2 linked regions of the Collimonas fungivorans genome follow. The protein of the gene in region 2 interacts with the protein of the main gene of each other region in a pairwise test. Links are inferred from orthologs where the notes say so. Each region holds a gene or a part of one and is shown on either strand. Other genes may lie near its edges. The genes, in order: glnL and CFter6_RS23205.

What was found.
Region 1: the proteins of CFter6_RS23205 (region 2) and glnL interact in binary tests that used the Escherichia coli proteins (3 or more experiments, as listed by UniProt). The link is inferred for Collimonas fungivorans from one-to-one orthologs.

What each region holds. Positions count from the first base shown.
Region 1 is NZ_CP013232.1:4,549,733-4,564,643, forward strand. The notes cover bases 11,988-14,911. They hold glnL (nitrogen regulation protein NR(II)), read right to left. Parts: upstream 14,029-14,911; coding sequence 12,946-14,028; downstream 11,988-12,945. Other genes in these bases: ntrC (nitrogen regulation protein NR(I)), read right to left, coding at 11,988-12,853; CFter6_RS20015 (DUF4124 domain-containing protein), read right to left, coding at 14,294-14,794. In the rest of the region: ampC (class C beta-lactamase), read left to right, coding at 1-1,125; CFter6_RS19955 (NHL repeat-containing protein), read left to right, coding at 1,276-2,460; CFter6_RS19960 (MarR family winged helix-turn-helix transcriptional regulator), read left to right, coding at 2,636-3,088; CFter6_RS19965 (MFS transporter), read left to right, coding at 3,085-4,392; CFter6_RS19970 (esterase/lipase family protein), read right to left, coding at 4,558-5,190; CFter6_RS19975 (hypothetical protein), read right to left, coding at 5,199-5,456; CFter6_RS19980 (RluA family pseudouridine synthase), read right to left, coding at 5,615-6,511; CFter6_RS19985 (arsinothricin resistance N-acetyltransferase ArsN1 family B), read right to left, coding at 6,511-7,002; CFter6_RS19990 (propionate--CoA ligase), read right to left, coding at 7,087-8,979; CFter6_RS19995 (bifunctional 2-methylcitrate dehydratase/aconitate hydratase), read right to left, coding at 9,106-10,557; CFter6_RS20000 (hypothetical protein), read right to left, coding at 10,634-11,041; more of ntrC, read right to left, coding at 11,339-11,987.
Region 2 is NZ_CP013232.1:5,277,945-5,292,690, forward strand. Bases 6,471-9,229 are described here. They hold CFter6_RS23205 (P-II family nitrogen regulator), read right to left. Parts: upstream 8,140-9,229; coding sequence 7,801-8,139; downstream 6,471-7,800. Other genes in these bases: CFter6_RS23200 (ammonium transporter), read right to left, coding at 6,471-7,787; CFter6_RS23210 (TorF family putative porin), read right to left, coding at 8,286-9,059. Also shown: ptsP (phosphoenolpyruvate--protein phosphotransferase), read right to left, coding at 232-1,986; CFter6_RS23175 (HPr family phosphocarrier protein), read right to left, coding at 2,148-2,417; CFter6_RS23180 (PTS sugar transporter subunit IIA), read right to left, coding at 2,473-2,877; gshB (glutathione synthase), read right to left, coding at 2,990-3,928; gshA (glutamate--cysteine ligase), read right to left, coding at 3,961-5,259; CFter6_RS23195 (GNAT family N-acetyltransferase), read right to left, coding at 5,572-6,120; more of CFter6_RS23200, read right to left, coding at 6,240-6,470; CFter6_RS23215 (GNAT family N-acetyltransferase), read left to right, coding at 9,472-9,981; CFter6_RS23220 (accessory factor UbiK family protein), read left to right, coding at 10,092-10,334; CFter6_RS23225 (YifB family Mg chelatase-like AAA ATPase), read left to right, coding at 10,468-11,982; CFter6_RS23230 (TetR/AcrR family transcriptional regulator), read right to left, coding at 12,227-12,814; CFter6_RS23235 (DUF3460 family protein), read left to right, coding at 13,139-13,351; CFter6_RS23240 (hypothetical protein), read left to right, coding at 13,509-13,931; CFter6_RS23245 (BTH_I0359 family protein), read left to right, coding at 14,230-14,487; tRNA (guanine(46)-N(7))-methyltransferase TrmB, read left to right, coding at 14,722-14,746. UniProt on the Escherichia coli protein: Involved in the regulation of nitrogen metabolism. Regulates the activity of its targets by protein-protein interaction in response to the nitrogen status of the cell.

The sequences.
Region 1 (14,911 bases), 720 kb from region 2 along the record:
AGCTGTGCCGGCGCCGGCACCGGCCTCGACCAGTCCAGCATCAAAACCGCCGTAGACAGCGCCATCGAGCCGCTGATGCAAAGCTACGCTATCCCCGGCATGGCGGTCGCCGTCACCATCGATGGCAAGAACCATTTCTTTAACTATGGCGTGGCGTCGAAGGAAACTCGGCAACCCGTTACAAACAGGACGCTCTTTGAAATCGGCTCGCTCAGCAAGACATTCACGGCGACGCTGGCTTCTTATGCCCAGCTCGACGGCAAGCTCTCATTGAGCGACAGCGCCAGCAAATACCTGCCGTCCCTGCGCGGCAGCAGCTTTGACAATGTCAGCCTGCTGAACCTGGGGACGCACACCGCCGGCGGCCTGCCGCTGCAAGTCCCCGACGATATCGGCAATACCGAACAGCTGATGGATTATTTCAAGCATTGGCAGCCGGCCCATGCCGCCGGCACATACAGAAAATACTCAAATCCAAGCATCGGCTTGCTCGGCATGATTGCCGCCAAGAGCATGGATATGTCTTTTGAGGACGCTGTCGAAAAGAAGCTTTTCCCCGAATTGGGAATGACGCACAGTTACATCAACGTACCAGCTGGCCAGATGAAAGATTACGCGCAAGGCTACACCACAAAAGATGTCCCGGTCAGGGTCAATCCCGGCGTGCTGGCGTCTGAAGCCTATGGAGTGAAATCCGGTTCGGCCGACTTGATCCGTTTCATCGGCGCGAACCTGCAGGTAATCAAGCTTGAAGCGAGATTGCAGCGCGCAATCACTGATACGCATACAGGATATTTCGGCTCGGGAGAGTTTACGCAGGACCTGATCTGGGAACAATACCCCTATCCGCTAGAACTGAAACAGCTGTTGGCAGGCAACGCTACCACATCCCTCTACGACGAATTGCCAGCCGCCAGGCTAAGCCCTGCGCTGCCTCCGCAAGCGGACGTGCTGATCAACAAAACCGGTTCTACCAACGGTTTTTCAAGCTACGCGGCTTTTGTGCCGGCCAAAAAAATCGGCATCGTGATCCTGGCGAACAAATCCTATCCCATCGACCAGCGAGTCACCGCGGCATACCGGATATTGACCCGCCTGGACAGCGAGGCTGCATCGAAAAACTGAGCTTCAACCGCAAAGGAGTCGAATCGGCTGGCGGCGCGGCGCCTCAATTTCGGCCGCGCCAACTTTGCTCCCAAGAAAGCCCTGGAATCCGGTAATATTCTCGTATCGATTTGTCATCAGGCATATCAGAGTTAACCTACCAGAGACCACATGCGAGTTGTAAAACTACCTGCCAGGCTTTCCCTCTGCTTGCTGGCCCTGATCCTGGCGGCCTGCTGCAGAAACGACCAAACCAGCGACCAGGCCAGCTGCAATGCAAGCACGCCGAATACAGAAGCCGGCAGTAGCGACGGCAGCGGCAGCAATGTCAGGTTCAGCCAGCCCGGCGCCATCGCGGTCGATGCCGGCGGCAACCTGTTCGTGGCCGATACCGCCAACAATACCATCCGCAAAATCACTGCCGCCGGTGAAACCAGCACCCTGGCCGGCAGCGCCGGCAATTCCGGCAGCAGCGACGGCAGCGGCAGCCGGGCGCGCTTCAACCAGCCGGGCGGCATCGCGGTCGACGCGGCCGGCAACCTGTATCTGGCCGATACCCAGAATCATACGATCCGCATGGTCACCAGCGCCGGTGTGGTGACGACCATCGCCGGCAGCGCCGGCCAGGCCGGGCAGAATGACGGCACGGCCGGCGATGCGCGCTTTAACCAGCCTTGGGGCGTGGCGCGCGACGGCGCCGGCAACCTGTATGTCACCGATACCGGCAACGCTACCGTGCGCAAGATCACCACAGCCGGGGTAGTGACGACGCTGGCGGGCACCGCCGGCAGCCAGGGCAGCTCGGACGGCACCGGCACCCGCGCGCAATTCAACCTGCCGCGCGGCATCACGCTCGACAACGCCGGCAATCTCACGGGCACCGCAGTGAATCTCGCTGTGAATATCTATATTGCCGACAGCAACAACAACACCATCCGCAAGCTTGACCAGAATGGCAATGTCAGCACGCTGGCGGGGACGGCAGGCAACTCCGGCAGCGATGACGGCAGCGGCCAGCGCGCCCGTTTCAACCAGCCGTACGGCATTGCGCTGGACAGCGCGGGCAATATCCGCGTCAGCGACAGCGGCAACCAGCTGATCCGCACCGTGTCCCTGACCGGGGTAGTCAGCACCCTGGCCGGCGCTGCCGGAACCGCGGGCAGCACCGACGGCAGCGGCAACAAGGCCCGCTTCAACCAGCCCCAAGGTATCGCTGCCGATGCCGCGAACAATATCTACGTCGCCGACACCAGCAACAACCTGATCCGCAAAGTGACCCCCGATGCACAAGTCAGCAGCTTGTTCGGCAGCAGCAATTCAAATTCATCATCGTGCTTGTGCCTTTTCAAGCTCTAGCGGGCTATTGCAGTTGGCCGGGCATGCCGCTCTTGCCTGAACGATAAGCCGCACGGGCGGCTGCGGCCGCCCCCTTTCCTCTCCGCGCACAAATAACAACAAGCCTGTTGACATCGTCCTGTCATCGCCATTAGTATGCATATACATGGATGTATATGCATGAAAAGGATTGTTTATGATGAAAAACGAATGTAGTTGCACCACCCTGCGCCAGCTGACGCGCAAGATGACGAATATCTACGACCACTACCTGGCCGCCGACGAACTCACCATCAGCCAGTACTCCTTGCTGGCAAGGATAGGCAAATACGGCCCGATCGGCGTGATCCCGCTGGCGAACAACATGGGCATGGACCGCAGCACCATGAGCCGCACGCTCAAGCCCCTGATCGGCGCGGGCTGGATCGAAACCGTCGACCTGCCGCTGGAAATGCTGACCGACAAGCGTTCCTTCGGTGTCCGCCTGAGTGCCGAAGGGGAGCGTAAATGGAAACAGTCCAAACCTAACTGGCGCAAGGCGCAAGACGTCATCAACACGATATTGGGCGACCAGACGCATCATGCCTTGATGAGCCTGGTCGATGATGCAAATGTGAAATTCGAACAAAACGAAAACGCCACTTTATGAACCAGACCATACACGCCATCATGTCGCGCACACGTTTCAGCTACGTGTGGATCATCGTCGGCATCACTTTCCTGGTACTGCTGGCCGCTGCCGGCATCCGCGCCACGCCCTCGGTGATGATCCTGCCGCTGGAGCATGAATTCGGCTGGAGCGTCACCACCATCTCCTTCGTCATTTCGGTCAACATCGCGCTGTACGGCCTGATCGGGCCGTTTTCGGCAGCCGCCATGCAGCGCTACGGCATCCGCCCCATCGTGCTGGGAGCGCTGGTGCTGCTGGCGGTCGGCACTTTCGTCAGTACCTTCATGACCATGCCATGGCACATGGTGCTGGCCTGGGGCATCCTGGTGGGATCGGGCAGCGGCGTCGCCGCCAACACGCTGGCGGCTACTATCGTCAGCCGCTGGTTCGAGACCCGGCGCGGACTGGCCATGGGCCTGCTGACGGCCAGCTCGGCCACCGGCCAGATGGTGTTCCTGCCGCTGATGGCCTACATGGTCGAACACTACGGCTGGCGCTCGGTGGCGATACTGGTGGCTAGTGTGGCGGCACTGGCGATCCCGCTGGTGGCGATTTTCCTGCCGGAGCGGCCGCAAGACATCGGCATGAAACGCTACGGCCAGTTCGAAGACCTGCCGCCGGAAGCGGTCAGCAAATCCAAAAATCCTTTGTCCATTGCTTTCGAGGCCTTGGGCAAGGCGGTCAAGATCCGCGATTTCTGGCTGCTGTTCTTCAGCTTCTTCATTTGCGGCATGAGCACCAACGGCTACATCGGCTCGCATTTCATTGCGATGTGCGGCGACTACGGCATTTCCGCCGTCGGCGGCGCCAGCATCCTTGCCACCATGGGCTTGCTCGACCTGTTCGGCACCACCATGTCAGGCTGGTTGTCGGACCGCTTCAATGCCCGGGTTCTGCTGTTCTGGTACTACGGCTTGCGCGGCATTGCGCTGATTTTCCTGCCGCATGCTTTCGGCCTCAGCTATTTCGGCTTGCCGGTGTTCGCCCTGTTCTATGGCCTCGACTGGATCGCCACCGTGCCGCCTACCGTGCGCCTGGCCAACGATGTGTTCGGCCGGCTGGCCGCGCCTATCGTATTCGGCTGGATCGTCGCCGGCCACCAGCTGGGCGCCGCCAGCGCCACCATGCTGGCCGGCTCGCTGCGCAACAGCCTGGGCAGCTACACCCTGTCGTCGGTATTGATGGGGGCAGCTTGCATCGTGGCTGCGGTGATGGTGTTGCGGATCAAGGGCCACCATGCCGGCGGCGACCTGATACCGGCGGTTCCGGTACCGAATCGCTAGTGGAGTGCTTCGTAAATGGGGGAGCCCCAGAAGTGCTGAATTTTTGTGCCAGGCTAGGCGCAAACCGGAGCGATAGTCGGACTATCGCGAGGATTTGCAACGACGCATGGCGCAAAAAAGCAGTGCTTATGGGGTTTCAACATTTGCGAAACACTCCACTACAGTTCATGAGCTGACGCTGGCCATGATATCGCTGGCCACCTGGCGTGAATTCATGATGACGGTGTGGATGGTAGGCAGCAGCTGCACCGGTATTTCTCCCAGCTGCACTTCCTTGACCGACAGGATGCCGTCGTTCGGTTCGTCGCCGAACGGCATCCAGCTGCCGCGCGGCCCTTTGATGCCGGCATACACGCGCAACGGGATATCCGGGACCGGCAAGCTATCCATGAATTCCTGGCGCGCCAGCAGCTGTCCCATCTCTCCGGTCAGCAAGCGGAACAAACGCCACTGCGCCAGCTTGATGGCATAACTTGAAGCCATGGTCGGCGGCGCCAGGAACACGCCGAGCTCGGGCGCCCGCGCCAGGCTTGGCAATACGGCACGCGTCAGCACGCAGCCCAGCGAATGGCCGACGACGATGAAACGCTGGTCGCCGGCGCGTGCGGCAACGAATTTGCGCAAGCGCTCGACGCAGGGCAGCCAGCGTTCAAACGCAGCCGAATAGGCAAACAGGTGGGTAATCATGCCTGCCGCACGCAAGCGCCTGGCAAGCAGCAACATCGACACCGGCGTACGGCCCATGCCATGCACCAGGATGACGTGTACGCCTGCACTACCGTCCGGATGGGCGCTCATTGGCAGGGTTATTCTTTTTTCTGCAGCTGCTTTTCAAAAGCCACATCCAGCTTGCTGATGCGCTTCGGCTTTTGCGGGCCGTAGGCGTTGACGAAGCGGACGAAGGCGTCCAGCTCCAGCGCTTCGCTCAAGCGGATCGGCGCCTCGAAACCGGCGTTCTGCGTCAGGTAAAACAATTCCTCTGCGGTCCTCACCATCGAATAGCGTACATCGGTGCTGCGGGCATTGAGACGTTCGACCGCCGCTGTGGCTCGGGTTGATCTCATTGCATTCTCCTGGTATCTACTGATACTTGCTTAAATCATGAAAACTCTTGTTTATCCATCGCTCTCGTAGGGTGGGCACCCGTGCCCACGCGGATGTCGACGGCACTACGTGGGCACAGGTGCCCACCCTACCTCGTCTGTTATCCAACGTTCATCTTTTACAGTTCGCGCTGGCTGGCAAAATGGCGTCGCCGCCCGTCCAGCGGATCGACGAAAGCGATTTCCCGCGCCAGCAGTTTCAAGGGCGCCGACAAGTCGTCGCCCTTGCAAGGATGTACATCTGGATAAAAAGCATCGTTGATGATCGGTATCCCCAATGCTGCCAAATGTACGCGCAACTGATGTTTCTTGCCGGTCAATGGCCGCAGCCGGTAGCGGCTGCAGGTTTCTCGCTGCTCGATCAGTTCGATGCGGGTCTCCGAGTTCGGCTCGCCGTCCACCTCTTGCATGCGGAAAAACGGCGTACCTTCCACCATGCGGCTGCGATATACCAGCGGCAGCACCAGGTCCGGCGCGCTCGGCGCCAGCGCCTCGTAGGTCTTGTCGACCAGCCGTTGCTGGAACAGCGACTGGTAGGCGCCACGGCTGGCCATGTCGTGGGAAAAAATCACCACGCCGGCGGTTTCCCGGTCCAGCCGGTGGATCGGCGTCAGGTCGGCCAGGCCGGTTTCCTTCTTAAGGCGGACCAGCAAGGTCTCGTGCAGGAAACGTCCGCTCGGGATCACCGGCAGGAAATGCGGCTTGTCGGCCACCAGTATCCGTTCATCCTGGTACAGGATGGAAGCTGCAAACGGAATCGGCGTCTCGGCCGGCAATTCACGGTAATAAAAAATGCGCATGCCGCACCGGTACGGACTGTCCGGTGCCAAGCGCACGCCGTCGCCGTCAACCACTTCGCCGCGCGCCATGCGCGCCTCCCAGGTAGCGCTGGTTATGGCCGGGAACCGCTGTTCCAGGAAACTCAGCAGGTCAGGCCATTCGCCCGCCGGCAGCCACAGGTAGCTTGGCGCAACGCCATCGATAACTGGCAACGGCGCCGGCAGCGAATGCGCCATCACAATATCCGTTGCCAATAACCGACGTCGATCCAGCGATCGAATTTCTTGCCGACCTGGGAGAAGTGGGCCACTTTTTCATAGCCCATTTTTTCATGCAAGGCGATGCTGGCGGCGTTCGGCAGGGCAATGCCGCCGATCGCCACATGTATCGGCAATTTCTGCAGTTCGGCGATCAGGGCGCGATATAGCGCACTGCCGAGTCCCTTGCCGGCGGCGGCAGGCGACAGGTACACCGAAGTCTCGACAGCATGCTGGTAGGCTGCGCGCGTGCGCCATTTGGTGGCATACGCGTAGCCGAGGATCTGTTCGTTCTCTGCACATACCAGCCACGGGAAGCTGGCAGTGATATCCAGGATGCGATGTCTTATCTGTTCCGGCGTTACGGGCTCCGTTTCGAAACTGATGACGGTGTCGCGGATGTAGGGATTATAGATGTCGCAGATGGCGGCGGCATCGTCGATGGTTGCCGGGCGGATGATATGGGTCATGGCAAAAAACTCAGCTTAACAGGCGAATGTACAATCATACCGTGCATTCGCCCATGCCAGAGGGCAACCGCCAAATAGACGGCATCAGAGGCGCAAGGCGTCCTTGACCTGCTGCAGGGAAGACGGGTCTTCGATGGTGGTCAGGTCGCCCGGATCGCGTCCCTCGCAGATCGCCTGGATCGAACGGCGCAGCAGCTTGCCGGAGCGGGTTTTAGGCAGCAGGCTGACCACATATACGCGCGCCGGGCGGCCGACGCTGCCGATCTGCTTGTCGACCACGCCCATGATCTCGGCCTCCAGCGCGGCGCGTGCCTGCGCCGTATCGACCGCCAGCCTGGGAATCACAAAAGCCACCGCTACCTGCCCTTTCAGCTTGTCTTCGATGCCGACCACGGCCACCTCGGATACGTTCGGATGACTGGAAATGCTCTCTTCTATTTCGCGCGTGCCCAGCCGGTGGCCGGCGACATTGATGACGTCGTCGGTGCGCCCGAGGATGAAGTAATAACCGTCGTCGTCGCGGATGCCCCAGTCGAAAGTTGAATAAGCCTGGTTGCGGGAACCGGGCACTTGCGTGGCCCAGTAAGTATCGATGCAGCGCTGGTCGTCGCCGTAAATGGTTTGCATGCAGCCTGGCGGCAACGGCCATTCGATCACCACCACGCCTTTTTCGTTGGCGCCGCACAGCTCGCCAGTGGTCTCGTTCAGCAACCGCACCTTATAGCCGTACATCGGCAGGCCGGGGCTGCCAAGCTTGCTCGGCTTGGCCTCGACATTCTTGGCGATGGTCATGATCGGCCAACCTGATTCGGTCTGCCAGTAATTGTCGATGACGGGCACGCCGAGCGCCGACGAAATCCAGCTGGAGGTGGTTTCGTCCAGCGGCTCGCCGGCCAGGTATAACGCCTGCAGCGAAGACAAATCATATTTCCGCATCAGTTCAGGCGGCTGTTTTTTCAGCACCCGGATTGCAGTCGGCGCCGAGAACATGCGTGTCACCTTGTATTTTTCGGCGATGCCCCACCAGACGCCAGCGTCCGGACGGATCGGCAACCCCTCGTACAGCACCGTCGCCATGCCGGCAATCAGCGGACCGTAAACGATGTATGAATGTCCGACCACCCAGCCAATGTCGGAGGTACAGAAAAACGTTCCCCCCGGCTTGCTGCAAAAGATGGTGTCCATGGAAGTCGCCAGCGCCACCGCATAACCGCCGACATCGCGCTGCACGCCCTTGGGCTTGCCGGTGGTGCCGGAGGTATACAGGATATAAGAAGCTTCGTTCGACTCCAGCCAGACCACCGGCACTTTGGCGTCCATATGCAGCTGGCGCTGTTCGGCATAATCCACATCGCGGCCGGCGGTCGTTGCCATGGCGGCCAGGCCGCGATTGACCATCAAGACATGCGCCGGTTTGTGCCGCGCCAGCTTGATCGCCTCGTCCAGCAAACCCTTGTAGGGCAAGATCTTGCCGGCGCGCGAACCGGCGTCGGCGGAAACGATCAGCTTGGGCGTTGCATCGTCGATGCGGCTGGCCAGGCTGTTCGAGGCGAAACCGCCGAACACCACCGAATGGATGGCGCCGATGCGAGCGCAAGCCAGCATGGCGAACACCGCCTCGGCGATCATCGGCATGTAGATCAGGACCCGGTCGCCGCGTCCCACGCCCAGTCCCTGCATGACGGCGGCGGCGCGATTGACCTCTGCCTGCAGCTCGCGGAAGGAATAGGTTTTTTCGGTATTGGTTTCGGTCGACACCGCGATCAGGGCGGCCTGGTCGCCGCGTGTCGCCACCCAGCGGTCCACCGCGTTGTGGCACAGGTTGGTGGCGCCGTCGACAAACCACCTGGCGAACGGCGGCCGGCTGCCGTCGAGGACTTGCGAAAACGGGTGGTGCCAGTCGATACGCCTGGCTTGTTCGGCCCAGAAAGTGGACGGATCGTCGACCGAGCGCTGGTAAAAGGTGGCAAAACTCATGCTGTCTCCTCGTTTCTTTTAAAGAACCGCAGGGCGTAAACACTCCCGGTCCGGCTGCGCATGCTTCTATGGCATGTTTTCCGGCAGCTGTCGCAAATGCACCCCGTCATGGCGGGCGCCGTTTCTTTAGATCACATACAGGTCAACATACTCGTTGACCGCCATGCCTTCCAGCTTTTTCTGGTCCAGCGAAACTTCCAGGATCCTCTGCTGCTGTTTGACCGACAGCTGACGCGCCAGGTTGATCTTGAACTTGGCTTCCAGCAGCGGGATGCCATCCTCGCGGCGACGTGCATGGCCGATCGGATATTCGACCACGATTTCCTTGAGTTTCGTGCCATCCTTGAATTCGACCGTCAGCGCATTGGCGATCGAACGCTTCTTGGGATCGTGGTAATCCTTTGTGAAAGCCTTGTCTTCGACGCAGACGATCTTGCCGCGCAAGGCGTCGATGCGCTTGTCGGCGGCAATCTTGTCTTCATAATCGCCGGCCGTCAGGCGACCGAAAATCAGCGGCACGGCTACCATGTACTGGATGCAGTGGTCGCGGTCGGCCGGGTTGTTGAGCGGGCCCTTCTTGTCGATGATGCGGATGCAGGCTTCGTGGGTGCGGATGGTTATCTGCTTGATGTCTGCCACCGGCTTGCCGGACTTGGCCAGTTCCGCATGCAAGCTCATCGCCGCTTCCACTGCGGTCTGCGCATGGAACTCGGCCGGGAAGGAAATCTTGAACAGCACGTTTTCCATCACATACGATGCGTACTTGCGCTGAAACTTGAATGGCTGGCCTTTGAACAGCACGTCGTAGAAACCCCAGGTCTTGGCGGTCAGCACCGATGGATAGCCCATTTCGCCGCTTTTGGCGATCAGGGCCAGGCGCACCGCGCGCGAGGTGGCGTCGCCGGCGGCCCAGGATTTGCGCGAACCGGTGTTCGGCGCATGGCGATAGGTACGCAGCGGCTGGCCGTCGACCCATGCCAGCGACACTGCATTGAGTATTTCCTCGCGGTTCAGATCCATCATTTCCGCAACCACCGCAGTCGAAGCGACCTTGACCAGCACCACATGGTCCAGGCCGACCTCGTTGAAGGAATTCTCCAGTGCGATGCAGCCGTGGATTTCGTGCGCCTTGATCATCGCGGCCAGCACGTCTTTCATCTTCAGCGGCTTCTTGCCGGCGGCGACGGCATTGCGCGAGAGCCAGTCAGCTGTGGCCAGGATGCCGCCCAGGTTGTCGGATGGATGGCCCCATTCCGCAGCCAGCCAGGTATCGTTGAAATCCAGCCAGCGGATCATGGCGCCGATGTTGAAGGCAGCCTGGACCGGATCGAGCTGGAACTGCGTGCCCGGCACCCTGGCGCCGTTAGGCACCACGGTTCCCGCCACGACAGGCCCCATCAGCTTCTTGCAGGCCGGGTATTCCAGCGCTTCCAGGCCGCAGCCCAGGGTATCGATCAGGCAGTTGCGGGCGGTATCGTAGGCAACCTTGGAAGTGATCTTGTACCTGGTCACGTAGTCGACGATATCGACCAGTACTTTGTCGTATTTCGGGCGGACGTTGGAGATATGAGCGGACATTGTTTTCCTTGACGATGAAAAATCAAACCAACAATTGAAGCCGAGAGACCAAAACCAACTGCCTGCCCTGCTCAAGTCATCCGCGCAGCTTGCATTCGTTGGCCAGCTGCTGCCCCAGCTTGGAATTGAGCAGCATCGACTTGGCCGGGATCTGGATCCACACCAGGCCGCTGGCCTTGTCTTCCAGGCGCACCGCGCCGGTGGTGGTGCTGACCGTGGTCATGGTGTAGCTGCGGCCCTTCCAGGACAGCTTGACGTCGCTGCCGGCGCCGCCGGCCAGGTCGACCCGGTTCCCCAGTTCGCAATAGAAATTACCGGTCAGCAGGCTGGCTGCCGGCGTCGGCTCCAGCTTCAGAAGATTCGGCAAGGTCGGCTGCGGCTTGGTGTCGGCCAGCGGCACGCTGGAACCGCAGGCGGCCAGCAAAGCGGCGAGTGTCACGGCAGAAGCGATGCGGCAAGTGTTCAATGCATTAAAAGCGATCATATGGTCCCGGCCCAAAGGCGTTAAATAAGCGGATAGTTTCCCTCGCTTGTGCAATGGAAACATCTATTGGCTCGCTCCTGCGTCGGTATTGCCATTTTGCATACAGACGCTATTTACGTTTGCCAATCGGGACAAATTTTAAATCTTCTGGGCCCGCATGATTCGCCGATGCGCGAATAATCTTGTAATCTTTTTTTTCGGCAATGTGCACCGCCCACCAAAAGCGCGGGCAATCGCGGACAGGGATGCAAATGGAGAGGATAACAGGACCGGAGAACCCGGTCCTGCCGGGAGGCGTCAGTCGTCCTTGGCGCCGGCTATGCCTAGTTCCTGGATCTTGCGGGTGATGGTATTGCGGCCGATGCCGAGGCGTACCGCGGCATCGTTCTTGCGTCCATGCGTATGGCGCAATGCAATCTTGATCAAGGCCGATTCGAATTGCCGTCCAAGCACATCCATGACGTCAGCGTCGCCATTACTGAGCATGTGTGCCGCTTCAACCTCCAGCAAGGCAATCCAGCTCTGCTTTTCGCCGGCGCCAGCGGCTTGCGCGGCAGGCGCCAGGATTTCGGGATAGTGCGCGACGGCCGGCGCCGCCAGGTGCGGATCAAACGCCACCGGCCTGCTGGCCGGGCTTTCCAGCTGCATGCTCTGGTCGCGGCCGCCGACCAGGTCTTGCGGCAGATCCTTGATCTCGACGGTCTGGCCGGGCGCCATCACGGTGATCCAGTTGCACAGGTTTTCCAGCTGGCGCACGTTGCCTGGCAGGTCGAGGCTGCTCATGAAACGCATGGCGTTGTCGGAGACACGCTTGCTTTCCACGCCCAGCTGCTTGGCGCTCTGGCTCAGGAAATAACGGGTCAGGATCGGGATGTCTTCGCGCCGTTCGCGCAAGCTCGGCAGGCGCAGCCGGATCACGTTCAGGCGGTGGTACAAGTCTTCCCGGAACAAGCCTTCGCGGACCCGGGTTTCCAGGTTCTGATGGGTCGCGGCGATGACACGGACGTTGGCTTTCAAGGACTGGTGGCCGCCGACGCGATAGAAATGGCCGTCCGACAAAACCCGCAGCAAACGGGTCTGCAAATCGAACGGCATGTCGCCGATTTCATCGAGGAACAGGGTGCCGCCTTCGGCTTGTTCAAAACGGCCGCGGCGCGAGGCCTGGGCGCCGGTGAACGCGCCGCGTTCATGGCCGAACAGTTCCGACTCCAGCAGATCCTTCGGAATCGCCGCGGTATTGAGCGCAATGAACGGCTGCGAAGCGCGCGGGCTGTGCTTGTGCAGGGCACGTGCAACCAGTTCCTTGCCGGTGCCAGATTCGCCGGTGATCAGCACCGTCACGTTCGATTGCGACAGGCGGCCGATGGCGCGGAACACGTCTTGCATGGCCGGCGCCTGTCCCAGGATTTCCGGGGTCTCGGCGGATGCCTGCTCGACATTCGCTTCGCGCAAGCTTTCTTCCAGCGCGCGCCGTATCAGTTCGACCGCCTTGTCGACGTCGAACGGCTTGGCCAGGTATTCGAAAGCCCCGCCCTGGAACGCGGCAACCGCTGAGTCCAGATCGGAAAAAGCAGTGATGATGATCACCGGCACGCCGGGAAACTTGGCCTTGACGGTTTGCAGCAGCTCCAGGCCGGAAGCGCCCGGCATGCGGATATCGGAGACCAGCACTTGCGGCGTGCTCGATTGCAGCGCTTCGATCGCGTCGCGCGCATTGGAGAAACTCTTGGTGCTCAGGTTTTCGCGGGCCAGCGCTTTTTCAAGCACCCATCGAATCGATTCGTCGTCGTCAACAATCCAGATTGGTTTCATGTGTTTTGTGCTGCGCCAGAAGCGCAGTCCGTTAAACTCGTAGTCGATTACATTTCTCATCGCCATGACGGCCTACCTACTGCCTGCAAGCATCAGGGCAGAGGTATAAGAATCCTGAAATCTGTATATCCCGGCCGGCTTTCACATTCGATGACGCCCATGTGCTGCTGCACAAAGGTTTGCGCCAGCGTCAAACCCAAACCGCTGCCGCCGTCGCGTCCCGATACCAGCGGATAGAAAATGCGTTCTTGAATCTCGGCCGGGATGCCAGGTCCATTGTCGATGATATGCAAGTCTAGTGCCAGCCGGTAACGCACCTTGGCCAGCGTCACCTGGCGCACTACCCGGCTCTGGAAAACCAGTTCGGCGTCGCCCGCCTTGATGCGCTCCTGCAACGCCTGCGCGGCGTTGTGGGCGATGTTCAGGATCGCCTGTATCAGCTGCTCCTTGTCGCCGCGGAATTGCGGGATCGACAGGTCGTAATCGCGCTTGATGCTCAGGCCGCTCGGGAATTCGGCCACGATCAGGCTGCGCACCCGCTCGCATACCTCGTGGATATTGACGTCGCCCACGATCTGCGCCAGCCGGTGCGGCGCCAGCAGGCGATCCACCAGGGTCTGCAGGCGATCGGCTTCCTTGATGATGACCTGTGTGTATTCGCGCAATTCCTTGACGTGGCGCTCCGGCAGTTCGAGCTCCAGCAGCTGGGCGGCGCCACGGATGCCGCCCAGCGGATTCTTGATTTCATGCGCCAGGTTGCGGATCAGCTCCTTGTTGACCTGGCTCTGGTCGATCAAGCGTTCCTCGCGCTCCAGCTTGAGCTGCTGCACATTCTCGCGCAGCTCGATCAGCACCGGCATGTCGGGATTGTCGAGCGCGGTGACGATGGTGTCGACCCACAAGGGCTCGCGTCCCACGCGTTCCAGGATCAGGTCCTGGCGCGAATCGTCGAACTGATGCTGCAGGGCCTGTTCAAAGATCGCCAGCAACTGGTCCGGATTCAGGAACAGGTCGGACAGCGTCTGCTGCTGCAGCAGGCGGCTGGAACTTTCCAGCAGGTTTTCCGCAGCGGCGTTGGCGAACACCAGGCGTCCGTGCTGGTCCAGCACCAGCACCGCTGAGGCCAGCAGATCGAGGCTGGCGAGCGCGTTCCGTTCGGCGGTTTTTATTGGCATCCTGGCATCCTTGTTAACCAGCCTGGTCCAGGCAAAGCGCGGCGCAAAGCTCGGCACAAAATGCGGGTGCCGGCGAGACTGTCGGTGTGATTGAAATAGTGCATTTTCCGAGCATAACAAGCTTTGTAAGCAATGTCGGTGGGTAATATGCCGGATCGCCACATTATGGTGCGTCCGGCTCTGCTCTATCTTAAACCGGGTAGGCAAAAATAAAGGCCGCGTGTGCGGCCTTATGCATTAAGCAAGGTTGATACCATGCTGGCGACTACTTGAGATTCGACAGTTCCCGGTTGAGCGCATCGATATTCTTCTCGCTGCGGGAAATGTCTTCTTTCATCGACGCCACCCGTTCCTGGTACTTGGCGTAGTTTTTCTCATTGCCTTGGCGCTCCGGCGTGCCGTCGTTGTAGTCTTTCTTGAGATCGGCCAGGCGTTGCTGTTCGTTCTTCAATTCATCCTGCAGGATCTGGCGGCGATCGTTATCGCGCGTCTTTTGCGTGCCGTTGTCCACTTTCGGGAAGTCGGTCGGCGTGGAAGCTGCCGGCTTGCTGGCGGCGGCACCTTCGCGCGCCGGCTTGCTGCCGGACGAAGTCACGGTCAGCGGCGGCAAACTGACACGCTTGCAGCCCTTGGTGTCGCCCGTGTTCTTGTATTCCTTGACGCCGTTCTGGTCCACGCACAGATAAACCTCGCTTTGGGCGTGAGCAGTGCCTGCGGCGATGCTGACAGCCGCCAATAGCAGAAATCCTGGTAAAAGACGCTTCATAGACTTTCTTCGCAAGTGCAATTCAATCGAGTCGCTAGTTTATGTCAAGAAACATCCAATGACAAACCATCCCGCACAATATAGTTAGCGATGTGCGGAAGGTTGAAACAAGTATGC
Region 2 (14,746 bases):
GGTCCAGGGACCTGGTGCTGCCGCGCGCCCGCAAGCTGAGGTGGTGAGACCATTCAAATCGGCGCGATAGCTCAAGAATAACCAAGTCGGGGCCTGGCGTCAAACCGGAACCGTATAACTATCAGGACTTACGCAACACCGCCCCAGCGGCGTTACTCCTCCTCGCCGTACGCCGCGTACTGTCTTCGTCGTCGTGCCTTGCTGGGGCGGTGTTGCGTAAGTCCCGATAGATTAGGCGGTCATGCGCATCTGGCTGACTGCGGCAGCAATTGCGCTCGGCTCGGTATTGCGCAGGATTTTCCTGGTCTGCAGCGTCAATTCGTCCAGGTCGCTGTTCAGCACTTCCTGCTTCACCGCCAGCAGCTGCGCCGGATGCATGGAAAACTCCAGCAAACCCATGCCCAGCAGCAAACGCGTGAATTTGACGTCGCCCGCCATTTCGCCACATACCGAGACCGGGATACCGGCCTTGCGCCCCAGCGCGATCACGGTCGACAACAGAAACAGCACCGCCGGGTGCAGCGGATTGTACAAATGCGCCACTTCGTGGTCGACGCGGTCGATCGCCAGCGTGTACTGGATCAGGTCGTTAGTGCCGATCGACAGGAAATCCATGCGCTTGATGAACATCGGCAAGGCCAGCGCCGCCGCCGGGATTTCTATCATGGCGCCGGTCTGGATCGATTCGTCGAAGGCCACGCCTTCATCGCGCAGCTGCTGTTTGGCCTGGCCGATCATGGCCAGGGTCTGGTCGATCTCGAAAGCGTGCGCCAGCATCGGGATCAGCAGCTTGACCTTGCCGAAGGCCGAAGCGCGCAAGATCGCCCGCAACTGCGTCAGGAACAGCTGCGGCTCGGCCAGGCAGTAACGGATCGCACGCAAGCCCAGCGCCGGGTTGAGCGCGGTCTGTTCCTCGGTATTGATCGGCTTGTCGGCGCCGACATCAAGCGTGCGGATAGTCACCGGCCGGCCCTTCATCGCCATCACCGCCTGGCGGTAGGATTCGAACTGCTCATCCTCGGTCGGCAGCTCGTGCTGGGGGCCGATGCGGCCCATGAACAGGAATTCCGAACGGAACAGGCCGACGCCGCTGGCGCCGGCATCCATCGCCGCGGCGCAATCGCTGGGCAGTTCGATGTTAGCCAGCAGGCTGATTTCCGTGCCGTCCAGCGTCACCGCACGGGTTTTCTTGATCTTGCCGAGTTTTCTGCGCGAACGCAGCAGGTGCGCCTGCCGTTCGCGATATTGTTTGAGTATCACTGTTGCCGGATCGACAATCACGACGCCGGCATCGCCGTCAATGATGATCCAGTCATCCTGCTTGATCAGGCGCGAAGCGTTGTTCATGCCGACCGCAGCCGGGATATCCAGGCTGCGCGCCACGATCGCGGTATGCGAATTCTGTCCGCCGAGATCGGTGACGAAGCCGGCAAAGGCGCGGTCGCGGAATTGCAGCATGTCGGCCGGGGAAATGTCGTAGGCCACCACCACGATATTGGCGAACGAAGCGCCGTCGCTGTCGACTTCCGGCAAGCGGGTGGAGGTGCCGGTCAGCACTTTCAGCAGGCGCTCGCCCACCTGCAGCACATCCATCTTGCGCTCGCGCAGGTAAGTGTCTTCGATTTCGTCGAATTGCGCCGACAGCTCGTCGATCTGGGTCACCAGCGCCCACTCGGCGTTGTATTGGCGGTTGCGGATGATATCGAGCGACATCTCGGCCAGCATCGGGTCCGACAGGATCAGCAGGTGGACGTCGACAAAGGCGCCCAGTTCGGGCGGCGATTCTTTCGGCAGGTCGGCGCGTATGGTCTGCAGTTCGGTACGCACCCTGGTGACGGCGCTCTGCAGGCGCTGGACTTCGGCTTCGACCTCGGTTTCGCCGATCAGGTAGTGCTTGACGTCCATCGCCGCCGGCGCCAGCAGATGGGCGCGGCCGATCGCGATGCCGCGTGAAACCGGAATGCCATGTAAGGTGAAGGATGCCATCTGGTCGCCCAATTTTATACATTGCGGGGCAGAGTCCGACAGCGACTCCGCTCCCAACTGACTAGATAGATAGATAAAACGCGCAGGTTGCAATTAAATTGCAAAAAATAATTGGGCAGTGTCCGTACACGCGTCTCGGCGTGTACGGACACAAATCAGGATCATTCCCCTTCGCCGAACTTGTCTTGAATCAACTGATATAAGGCATCAAAGCAGGTCTTCTCATCTTCCCCTTCGGCTTCCAGCGTTATCTTGCTGCCCTTGCCGGCCGCCAGCATCATCACGCCCATGATCGACTTGGCGTTGACGCGACGGTTGTTGCGGATCATCCAGACTTCACTTTTGAATTTGCTTGCCAGTTGCGTAAATTTGGCCGACGCGCGAGCGTGCAAGCCGAGTTTATTGATGATTTCGATTTCTTGTTGAATCATTTGTCTTTTATCTAATATTGGATTTATTGAAAGACCCCGCCCGGCAGACAATCATTTAATGCGCCACGCGCACCCGGTTATCGACCCTGACCGCCCCGCCCTGGCCGCCCGCCAGCGCCATTTCTGTCACCACGTCGAGCGTATCGTTGCGATAGGTCAGGGCGCGCAGCAGCATCGGCAGGCTGATGCCGGCAATCACCTGGGTCTGGTTGCCGGTGCAAAACGGCAGTGTGCAATTGGATGGCGTACCGCCCATGACGTCGGTAATCACCAGCACCCCCGAACCATCGTCCAGGCGCGCCGCGGCCTGCTTGGCCAGTTTCTGCACTTCGACGGGATTCTGGTCGGCCACCACATCGATTGCTTCCAGCCGCTCCGGCATCTGGCGAAACACGTGAGAGGCAGCTGCGATGAATGCCTGGCCCAGAGGGGCGTGGGTTAAAAGGAGAATGCCAATCATAGTTTCAATTTCAAATCCGGCTTGCGGATTCGTCCCGGTTTACAACGGTTTTACAGCAACGACCGTCCTGGTCTGCAGCTTCGGCTGCCAGTGACCAGGACAACAAAATAAGTTACAGCGCCGCTTCCAGCGCATCGATGAACATCTCGGCAACATCAAAACCGGCCTGCTGCTTGATTTCCTGAAAGCAAGTCGGGCTGGTGACGTTGACTTCGGTCAGATAATCGCCAATCACGTCTAATCCTACCAGTAACAGGCCGCGCTGTGATAACACCGGTCCAAGTGCTTCGCCGATTTCGCGGTCGCGCGCCGTCAGCGGCTGGGCGACGCCGATGCCGCCGGCCGCCAGGTTGCCGCGCACTTCGCTGCCCTGGGGGATCCGCGCCAGCGAATAGGGCACGACTTTACCGCCAATTACCAGAACGCGCTTGTCGCCGGCGACTATTTCCGGGATGAAACGTTGGATCATGATGGTGCGATGGCCGTTGTCGGTCAGGGTTTCGATGATCGAGCCCAGGTTCAGGCCGTCTTGCCGCACCCGGAAAATGCCGGTGCCGCCCATGCCGTCGAGCGGCTTCAGGATCACGTCCTGGTGCTCCGCGTGGAAGGCGCGCAAGCGGGCCGCATCGCGCGTGACCAGGGTCGGCGAGGTGTATTTGGAGAATTGGGCAATCGCCAGCTTTTCATTGTGGTCGCGGATCGCCTGCGGTTTGTTGAATACCCGCGCACCTTGTGTTTCCGCCAATTCCAGCAGATACGTGGTGTAGATGTATTCCATGTCGAAAGGCGGGTCCTTGCGCAGCAGGATCGCATCGAACTCGGACAGGAACATGGCGGAGGGTGCACTGGCCTTATACCAATCCTTATCGTCCCCGGTTAAATTCACGCGGACGACATTGGCCGTGACAATCCCGCTTTCCAGCGCCATGTCCTTTTGCTCGAACGCATAGATGGTATGGCCGCGCTTGACGGCTTCGACCATCATGGCGTAAGTCGAATCCTTATACGTCTTGAAGGTATCGAGCGGATCGGCAAGGAAAGCAATTTTCATTTTTCAGGCCCTATGGTTGTCAGGACAGCGTATTAATATTCTTCCGGGTTCGGATCGGTTTTTTCCATTTCCAGCGAAGCAGCCAGTAAACCGAGGCGTGCGACCACCCCATACATATAGAAGCGGTTCGGCGCAGTGGTGCCCGGCTTGGCCAGCATGTCCGGCAGCGCATGCTGCTGGGCGAATGCGAGCGGCACAAAATGGGCGCCTGGCGCGTTCAGGTTTTCGTTGATGCCGCGCTCGGCATGCACCCGGTAGAAACCGCCGACCACATAGCGGTCGATCATGTACACCACCGGTTCCGCCACCGCGTCGTTGATGTGTTCGAAAGTATGTACGCCTTCCTGGATGATCAGGTCATGGATTTCGCCGCCGGCTTTGCCCAGCGACAGTTTCTCGCGCTGCTTGCGGCTCAGGTCCTTGATCTGGCTGACGTCGGTCACGCTCATCACGCCCATGTCGTCGGTGCCGGCGTCGGCCTTGACGATCACGAACGGTTTTTCAGTAATCCCGTATTCCTTGTATTTCTTGCGTATCTTGGCCAACAGCGAACTGACGCTGGCGGCCAGCTTGTCATCGCCGTCCACCGCCAGGAAATCGACCTGGTCGACCTTGGCGAAAAACGGATTCAGCATCCACGGATCGACATCCACCAGCTTCGAGAATTTCTTGACCACCTCATCGTAAGCCGTGAAATGGTTGCTCTTGCGGCGCACGGTCCAGCCGGCGTGCAGCGGCGGCAATACATTCTGCTCGTTCAGGTGCTCCAGTATCGACGGCGTGCCGGAAGACAGATCGTTATTCAGCAAGATGGTGCAGGGGTCGAAATTCTTCAGGCCCAGGCGGCGACCATTGGCGGAGCGCTCCAGCGGCTCCAGCGTGATGGTGCTGCCGTCAGGCAATTCGATCGTTTGCAATTCTTTCACGCTTTCATCAAGCGTACCCAGCCGTACATGCAAACCGGTCTGGCGGAAAATCTGCATCAGGCGCGCTACGTTCTGCAAATAGAAAGTATTGCGTGTGTTCAGCTCCGGCAGCAGCAGCAGGTTTTTGGCGTCCGGACAATATTTTTCGATGGCCGCCATGGCCGCCTGTATCGCCAGCGGCAGCATCTCGGGCGACAGATTGCTGAATCCGCCCGGAAACAGGTTGGTGTCCACCGGGGCCAGCTTGTAGCCGGAATTGCGCAGGTCGACCGAACAATAGAACGGCGGCGTGTGCTCTTGCCATTCCATCCGGAACCAGCGCTCGATAGCCGGCGTGGCCGCGAGGATTTTCTTTTCCAGATCGAGCAAAGGGCCGTTCAGGGCGGTGACAAGGTGGGGAACCATATAAAACTTTCTTTTGGGAACTATGCAGCAAACTTGCGCGTGCCTGTGGCAGGAATGTCTTTCAGGACTCCCATGACAGGCAAGAGACGCAGATTCTAACGGGAAACGCATTATTTCGCCGCTCAACTGTTGAGAAGCCGCTGGGATGTCATCCACGGCGACGGTCCGGCAAGCGCGTCCATGAGCCAAGTTTACATCGGGCCGGTCGCGGATTTTTAAAGTCCCGGAAAAACAAAAAAAGCGCCGTCGGGCGCTTTCAAAAGATATCATATTATCATCGAATCCGGCCGGGGCAGCCTGCTCCCGCAAGAATCAGATCCGTTTGTACATGAAGCTGCTGTCGCTCAGCTTGCCCGTAGTCGAACGGGCATAAGCGGGAACAATGCCCGCCAGTTCAAACCCCAGGGCGCTGTACAAGGATTCCGCCGCATCGCCGGTGCGCGTTTCCAGGAACAGCAGGGAGCGGCCATCAGCGCGCGCAATCGCTTCCGTCTGCTGCATCAGCACGCGCGCGACACCCTTGCGCCGCACATCGGGATGCACCAGCAGCTTGGAAATCTCGGCCCGGTGACGGCCATTGGCCGGCGCCGCCAGCACCAGCTGTACGGTGCCGACGATCTGGCCGGCAAACCGCGCCACCAGCAAGCGCCGGCCACCGCTCACCAGCGAACCGCTGACGCCGTACCAGAATGAAAAGGCATCTTCGGCATTCGGCGTTTCCAGGAATCCGATGCTGGCGCCCTGCTCCACACAAGCCATCAGGATATCGGTGAGCGGGCCCACCACCTGATCGAACTGGTTCGCCTTGACGTCTTCAACCGTGCATGCGGTCAGGCGTTGCGGGGTGATGGTCGGATCCAAGCTGGAATCTCCTGAAGCATATGCGGCAAAAAAACAAAATCCCAGGGCATGCCTGGGATTACATCGAACGGCGCGCCGGATAGCCAGTACAGCAGCTATCCGGCAGGCTCAGGCAAGACTTAGTCGTGATAAGCAGATTCGCCATGGCTGGAGATGTCCAGGCCTTCGCGTTCTTCTTCTTCGGTCACGCGCAAGCCCATGACGATGTCGACCAGCTTGAATGCGATCAGCGAAACCACACCCGACCAGACCAGGGTTGTCAGCACGCCTTCAAACTGGATCCACAGCTGGCCAGGGATCGAATAGTCCGGTGTCACGGCATTGGCGACGTAATCATAGATGCCGGTGCCGCCCAGGCTAGGCGCCGCAAACACGCCAGTCAGCAACGCACCCAGGATACCGCCGACGCCATGCACGCCAAACACGTCCAGCGCATCGTCCGCACCCAGCAAGCGTTTCAGGCCGGTGACGCCCCACAGGCAGACGAAGCCTGCCAGCAAGCCCATGATCAGCGCGCCCATCGGGCCGACAAAACCGGCGGCTGGCGTAATTGCCACCAGGCCCGCAACAGCACCCGAAGCGCCGCCCAGCATCGAAGGCTTGCCCTTGCCGATCCATTCACCGGCGCTCCAGCTCAATACCGCAGCGGCAGTCGCCAGCAAGGTATTGATGAAAGCCAGTGCAGCGCTGCCGTTGGCTTCCAGCGCGGAGCCAGCGTTGAAACCGAACCAGCCGAACCACAGCAGCGAGGCGCCGACCATGGTCAGGGTCAGGCTGTGCGGCTTGAACGCTTCCTTGCCGAAACCGACGCGCTTGCCTATCACGTACGAACCGACCAGGCCGGCGATAGCGGCATTGATATGCACCACGGTGCCGCCGGCGAAATCAAGCGCGCCCTTCTGGAACAGCCAGCCGCCGGTTGCGGTCAGTTTTTCTGCAGCGGCAGCGTCGGTGAAACCATCCGGACCAGGCCAGAACCAGACCATATGCGCCATCGGCAGATAGGCGAAGGTGAACCAGAGGACAGTGAACACCAGGATCGCCGAGAACTTGGCACGCTCGGCAAAAGCACCGATGATCAGGGCACAGGTAATTGCGGCAAACGCACCCTGGAACACCACGTAGGCAAACTCAGGCACCACAACGCCTTTGCTGAACGTGGCGGCAACGGAATCCGGCGTCATGCCATGCAAGAACAGGCGGCTGAAACCGCCGAAGAACGCATTGCCTTCGGTGAACGCGATGCTGTAGCCGTAGAGTATCCACAGCACGATGATCAGCGAGAACACAGTGAAACACTGCATCAGCACCGACAGCATGTTCTTGCTGCGCACCAGGCCGCCGTAGAACAGGCCCAGGCCCGGCAATGTCATCAGGATCACGAATGCTGTACATACCAGCAACCAGGCGGTATCGCCCTTGTTCGGTACTGGCGCGGCAGCGGCGGCAGGAGCGCTGGCAGCCGGTGCAGCTGCGGCAGGCGCTGAAGCAGCCGGCGCCGCGGTAACTGCTGCAGGCGCAGCAGCTGGAGCGTCTGCGCTAGCTGCTGCTACGCTTGCGCTAGCACTTGCTGATGGCTCGTCGGCAGCCGATGCCGGCAACATGGAAGTAGCCGCGATCAGCGTGCAAGCCGCCAAAATCGTAGCGAACGTACTTTTGATGTTCATATTTTTTATCCCCTTAGATTGCATCTTTGCCGGTTTCACCGGTACGAATACGAATAACTTCCTGCAGATCAAATACAAAAATCTTGCCGTCGCCGATCTTGCCGGTGCGGGCCGCGTTTTCAATCGCTTCTACCGCCTGCTCCAGGATGCTGTCGTCCACCGCTGCTTCGATTTTTGTCTTCGGCAAAAAATCGACCACGTACTCGGCGCCGCGGTATAGCTCAGTATGCCCTTTCTGGCGGCCGAAACCCTTGACCTCGGTCACGGTAATGCCTTGTACGCCAATCGCCGAAAGCGCTTCACGCACCTCGTCGAGCTTGAATGGTTTGATGATTGCTGTAATCAGTTTCATGTCGGCCTCGTGTTTTATCGTATTTAGGGATTCAGCTCGCTTAGGTTTTGCGTAATCCGGCTTTGCTTTATGCTCACGTCCTAGTCAGTTGGGGACAGAGTAATTCGTCGCCATGCGGCGCCTCTTAAACTCTGTCCCGCAATACGTCAGAAAGTCTTCGCTACCGAAAACACCACCCCGTCGCGGCCCAGGTTCTTGCCGCTCGGGCTGACATAGGCGTTGTCCTTGGCGTTGGTGCCGACATAAGCCAGCCCCAAAGTCACGCCCGCCAGCTGCTCGAAAGTCTTGGTGGCGCCGATTTTCCAGTCGGTGTAGCTGTAGAAGCTGGCGTGCTCCACTGTCTGGTGGCCCACATGCAGCCCCAGCGTGACGCCCGCGCCGACATCGATATTGGCGCCGGCATCGTAATAAGCGCTGCCTTTGCTGTCGACGGTGCCGAACAGGTTAGTCAGCGCATGCGAGTACTTGAAATAAGCCGGACCGTAGCCGAGTTGTCCGTACAGTTCGAAGGTATTGGCGTTGCGGCCGATCTGGCTATAGTTGTTGGTCGGGTAGTAGTAATACAGGCCGCCCACGTCATACGTGAAACCGCCCGGCAGCTCGCCGCGCTTGCCGGCGTAGATATCCCATTCAATCGAACCCTTGCCGCCGGTGCCGGTGTTGGCGGTGTCGACCGCATCCTTGATCCACTTGATGTTGGACAGCCAGGTCCCCGCATACAGCCCGGTCGGGTTATTGGTGTAGTCCGCGCCACCCTGTATCGCCGGGTCCAAACGCGTTTGCGAGATGCCGCGGAAGCGATAGTCGTTGACCGCGCCAATGTTATAACTGATCTCGTTATCCGGCTTGGCGTCTTCGGCATGAGCGAGACCTGCGGAGAAACTTGCTGCTATTGCTGCGGCTAAAATCAGCTTTTTCATGGATGTCCCTGTTGGTATGTTGAATGAAAAACCGCTAAATCAGTACTCCTCGGACTTTCCATAGCAGAACCCATGCCAACCGCGCCGACTGCCGTTTTTCGATGGCTAGCGCCCCTTGTGGGGCGTTTTATCCACTGCTTTTGCTGATTGTTAATCAAGGGATGTGCTTGCACAAAAATATCGGCAGCGAAATGCACCATCATGGGGCTCCAGTTTAAAGAAGCCTCATTTTGGTGCGCCAACATGGAATAGAAAACTACATGACAGCCTGTAGTCGGCTACAAATCAGGATCGGGATTGTTGCAAGGACAATAAGCGCATGCCGGATAGCCGCTTTGCCTACTTCGCAGTGGACCTATGAATATAGCCAATCTTGGACCTTTCGTAACACCAGCTTGTGGCGCTACGATAGATGCTGCTTTGCGTCCATCGCCACGCCGTTCCACAGGAGGTTATCTTGGCATCTGCACCACGCTCGTCAATTCAGATCAAGCCGCTCAGCGAGCAGGATTTCCCCGCCTGGCAGCTGCAATGGCAGGGTTACCAGGATTTTTATGAAGTCGATATCCCGCAAGCTACGCGCCTGGTGACCTGGCAGCGCCTGCTCGATCCCAAGGAACCTGCGTTCGGCGCGCTGGCGATGGCAGATGGCAAAGCGGTCGGCCTGGTCCACTGGATTTTCCACCGCTCCTGCTGGACGGTGGAAGATTCCTGCTACCTGCAAGACCTGTACGTCGCGCCGCAACAGCGCGGCGCCGGCGTCGGCCGCTTGCTGATCGAACATGTTTATGCGCAAGCCAAGGCCGCCGGCGGCACTCGCGTGCACTGGCTGACGCACGAAACCAACAGCACCGCCATGCAGCTGTACGACCGCATCGCGCAACGTTCCGGTTTCGTACAGTATCGAAAGCAAATCACTTGATGAGAGAAGCAAGGCAGTAATGACTTAAACCGCCCTTCCGGATCAGAATTCCGATGTCGGGTCTGCCTGTATCGGTTATCATTTTTCTTATTTACCTCGAAGGGCCGATCATGAACAAACCCAACTTTTTTGACGACATCCAAGCCAAGATCAACCAGGCCATCGAAAACTCTCCTGCCAAGGATATCGAGAAAAACGTCAAGGCCATGCTGGGCCAGGGTTTCTCCAAGCTGGACCTGGTCACACGTGAAGAATTCGACGTGCAAGCCCAGGTACTGGCAAGCACCCGCGCCAAACTCGAAGCGCTTGAAGCTCGCGTTACCGAGCTTGAGGCGCAACTGAAACGCCCATGACAGGGAGCTCGAAAAACCGTCGCGAGCGGCGCAAGGTCAGCAGGAGAAGCGCAGCCGTACGAAAGTACGGTGAGCATCGCAGTGCTGAGATTGCGTCGCGCAGCAGGTTTTCCGAGGCTCCCTAACCGCGCCAGTGACGCTGGCGGTGCTAAAAAGCCGGGCGCTGGCAGGCATGCAAGCGCCCGCAGTCACGGTTGAAGTCCACCTGGCCAACGGCTTGCCGTCTTTCACCATCGTCGGCCTGCCCGAAACCGAGGTCAAGGAATCCAAGGACCGGGTCCGCGCGGCACTGCAAAACGCCCGTTTCGAATTTCCCTCACGCCGCATCACCGTCAACCTGGCGCCAGCCGATTTGCCGAAAGAATCGGGCCGCTTCGATTTGCCGATCGCGCTCGGCATCCTGGCGGCATCCGGGCAGATGCCGTCGGATGAACTCGATCAATACGAATTTGCCGGAGAACTGTCGCTGTCGGGCGAGTTGAGGCCGATACGCGGCGCACTGGCAATGACTTTCGCCATGACCGCCGATTGCGGTGAACGCCATGCTTTCATCCTGCCGCGCGGCAATGCCGACGAAGCGGCGCTGGTTGGCGATGCCCGCATTTTTCCCGCGGATTCCCTGTTGCAGGTATGCGCCCATTTTTCTTCCCGGCAGCAAGAAACCAGGTTGTTGCGCCATACGGCAGAGCTGCGGCGGCGGCCCCCTCCCTACCTCGATTTCTGCGATGTCAAAGGACAGATGCAAGCCAAGCGCGCGCTGGAAGTTGCCGCGGCGGGCAGCCATAGCGTGTTGCTGGTGGGCCCTCCAGGCACCGGAAAATCCATGCTGGCGACGCGTTTCCCCGGGATTTTGCCGCCCATGAGCGACCGCGAAGCGCTGGAATCGGCGGCAGTACAGTCGCTCACCAGCGGCTTTTCCGGTGAACGCTGGAAGGTAAGGCCGTACCGGGCGCCGCACCACACTGCTTCCGGCGTGGCGCTGGTTGGCGGCGGCAGCCCGCCGCGCCCCGGTGAAATTTCCCTGGCGCATCGCGGCGTGCTGTTCCTCGACGAACTGCCGGAGTTCGACCGCCGGGTGCTGGAAGTATTGCGCGAACCGCTGGAATCCGGCCACATCACGATCTCGCGGGCCGCGCGTCAGGCCGATTTCCCCGCGCAATTCCAGCTGATCGCAGCGATGAATCCTTGCCCTTGCGGCTATCTTGGGCATGCGGTCAAGCAATGCCGCTGCACGCCCGACCAGATCCTGCGTTATCAAAACAAGATCTCGGGGCCCTTGCTCGATCGCATCGACATGCAGATCCAGGTAGCCGCGGTGCCTCACGAACAGTTGCTCGGGCAGGCCGACGGCGAGTCCACCGCCGCAATAGCGGCCAGGGTGGCGCAGGTGCATGCCGTGCAGCTGACGCGCCAAGGTAAGCAAAACAACGGCTTGTCGGCCAGCGAAATCGATTGTTACTGCAAGCCCGACGGCGCCGGCGAAAAACTGTTGAGCGGCGCGATGGCGCATCTGCACTGGTCGGCGCGCGCCTATCACCGGGTGCTGAAAGTGGCGCGCACCATCGCCGACCTGGCCGCGGCCGATATCATCGGCGCGCCCCATGTGGCGGAAGCGATCCAGTATCGGCGCGCGCTACAGGACAAATGAATTCATGCCTGCGCAAAATAACGCGGCGCCATGCAATTTACTGGCTGGATGAACGCTTTGCTGTTTTCTACCTGGCCGGAGCTCCACTATCGCCGTCGCCCTGGACAGAAAGCTGGCCGCCGGTTCCCAATCCGCCCGCCACCGTTTGCTGGCGATAATTCCTCACCGCACGAAAATTTAACTTCCGGGACCTCTTCTTTTTTTGGGATCTCAAGAGTCAATTTGCAAAACCATCCCGCGGCATTCATCGCGCTGCGTTCTTCGCCTGGTTCAACAGCAGTTCCGCGGCCTCCCAGGCGCGTTCCGCTGCCGACGGATCATTGAACGCGCGAGCGTCGATCGTGGCGCCGTCGAGCAGCATCACAAACACGCCGGCCAACTGTTTTGCGGTCTTGTCTGGCACTATTTCCAACAGTAATTCTTCAAACCATCCGAACAATTTCACCCTGTAGCCGATTGCTACTTCCGATACCCCGGGATAGGCAGTGCCGAATTCGGCAAGCGCCCGCTCGAACAAGCAACCCGCGAATTCAGGACTGCGAAACCAGGCTCCGTACCAGTCAAAAATGCCTTTGATCCGGGCGTCAGCGTCTTCCATCGGCGCCAGCTGCTGAGAGATGCTGTCGACGATGAATGTGAAGCGCTGCCCCAGGACCTCCCCGATCAAGTCGTTTTTTCCGGCGAAATGGCGATACATGGTCATTCTCGCCACGTTGGATTCGTCAATGATCCGATCCACACCGACCGGATGAAAACCATGCGCGGAAAACAACTCGGTCGCCTTGTCCACAATTTGCTGGCGCTTGCCAGCCCCTCTTTTAATGTTGTCCACGAGCCATCTCCAGTGAAAAGTAGCAACGTCTCCACACCACATCAATTATCCGAATGACATTTTGACAAATGAGGTTTTCTGACGTTAACGGGTGCAGCCTATCATTGAGCAGCTGTAGCGATGGTCAAGATTGCAATGTTGATGCGAGGAAATATTACAACATGTGAGTAGAACGATCTATATTTTTAGTTCTCATTTGCAATATTTCTGTGCTCCCAGGCAATTTCCCGCAGCGCTGCAGCTGCGTGCCTGCGCCATTAAAAACAGGCGCAGGAAACTCAAGGCGCGGCTGGAAGTCCAAAAATCATCAGGATTGGAGGTCATATGTTTACCAAACCGAAAACCTACAAGGCCGGTCATGATGGTTATGTTGCGGAAATCACGCAGTTCCTGGACAAGTTTCTCGAAGAGCACCCCGAAGTGATCGATGAGCAAAGCAAGGGCTGGCACATATTCTGGGATCGCGACGTCAACCTGGACGAACAAAAAAGGGCGGACAAGGACAGCGTGCCAAGCAAACCCTATTACTACAGCTGAATACGCAGATAGCTATCCGGTTTAAGCTGATTTTAATTTGCGGCCGCTAAGATGGTTTCCGTAGGCGCGCCAGATCCATCTCTTCACCGTCGCGCCCTCTTCTTTTCCTCATTCCGCCATCACCCATGCCGGGAGATGCATTTTTGGAGGAAGCACCATGAACACGCGCTCTCTTTTTGCCGTATCCGTATTGCTGGCGGCCAATCTCGCCTTTGCCGCCGATGTCGTGCCGGGCCGGCTGCAACCGGTCACCAGCGGCGCCGTCACTTACTTGTCCGGCGGTATCGGACAAGACGAATCGACCGCCATACAGCAGGCGGCAAAAAATTATTCGCTGGAACTTGAGTTTGTCGTCAACGCCTCGCCTCGCGCCGAATTTACTTCTGATGTGCAGGTGAAGATCAGCGACGCCAGCCACAACGCAGTCCTGGATACCGTATCGAAAGGGCCTTTCCTGCTGGCGCAGCTGCCGGCAGGCCGTTACCGGCTTGAAGCGATCAAGGACGGCAAGAGCAAGTCTCGGGATGTGACAATTAAACAGGGATCGCATCAGCACATCATGTTCGAATGGGCCGAGTAGCGGATCTGCAACATCGCCGGCGAGCCCCGGTAACTGCAATTCGAGACTGCAGTGCAATGGAATCTGGTGATTTTGGATGGCTGTTAGGAGAAATGCATAGCGTTGATCAACATTTAGTTCGTGACAAACAGGAGCGCCGGCGTAGTATATAAATGAAACGATTGGTTCTTCGCCTGATAAATATGTCTCATTAGAAACATGTCTCTCGGAAAAGGAGTTAAAAAATAATATTTTCATTTGCTGGCTTGAAAACTGCTTACTCGATCATTACCTTCTGTCTTAACTACCGGGAGCGCATATGAACCTGATTTATAACAGTGACCAATACAGCGTCGTCGAATTTGGTGCCGATGAACAACGCGAAGCCTTGCGCTTCGGCGGCTATGAAATCGTCGATAAATCATTCAAGCGTGAGATTTTCATTGCTGGTGCCTTGGCTGAGTTTTTCCGTAAAGGGGTCGAAGACCTGATTGCGACCGAGCCGAGCATCGAAGATATCGATGCCTTTTTAGGCAATTATGACTCGATGATGAGTCAGCCCGTAACCTTGCAGTAAGCTCCTTTCCGATCCACCTCGTTTCAGTCAACCTGCGGTTGCCGACGCTGTCGGCTCCATCGGGAAGACTGGGACGGCTTCGGTGTCGCCGCAGTTTCGCTTTCACCTAACCTCCCAGGACTTCCGTAAAACTGCCCCAGCAACGAGCTTGCCAACCCCTGACGACGAAGACAGTACTGCCTACGGCTAGGAGGAGTAACGCCGCTGGGGCAATTTTACGGAAGTCCTACCCTCATGTACGCCAATTCCAGCCCGATCC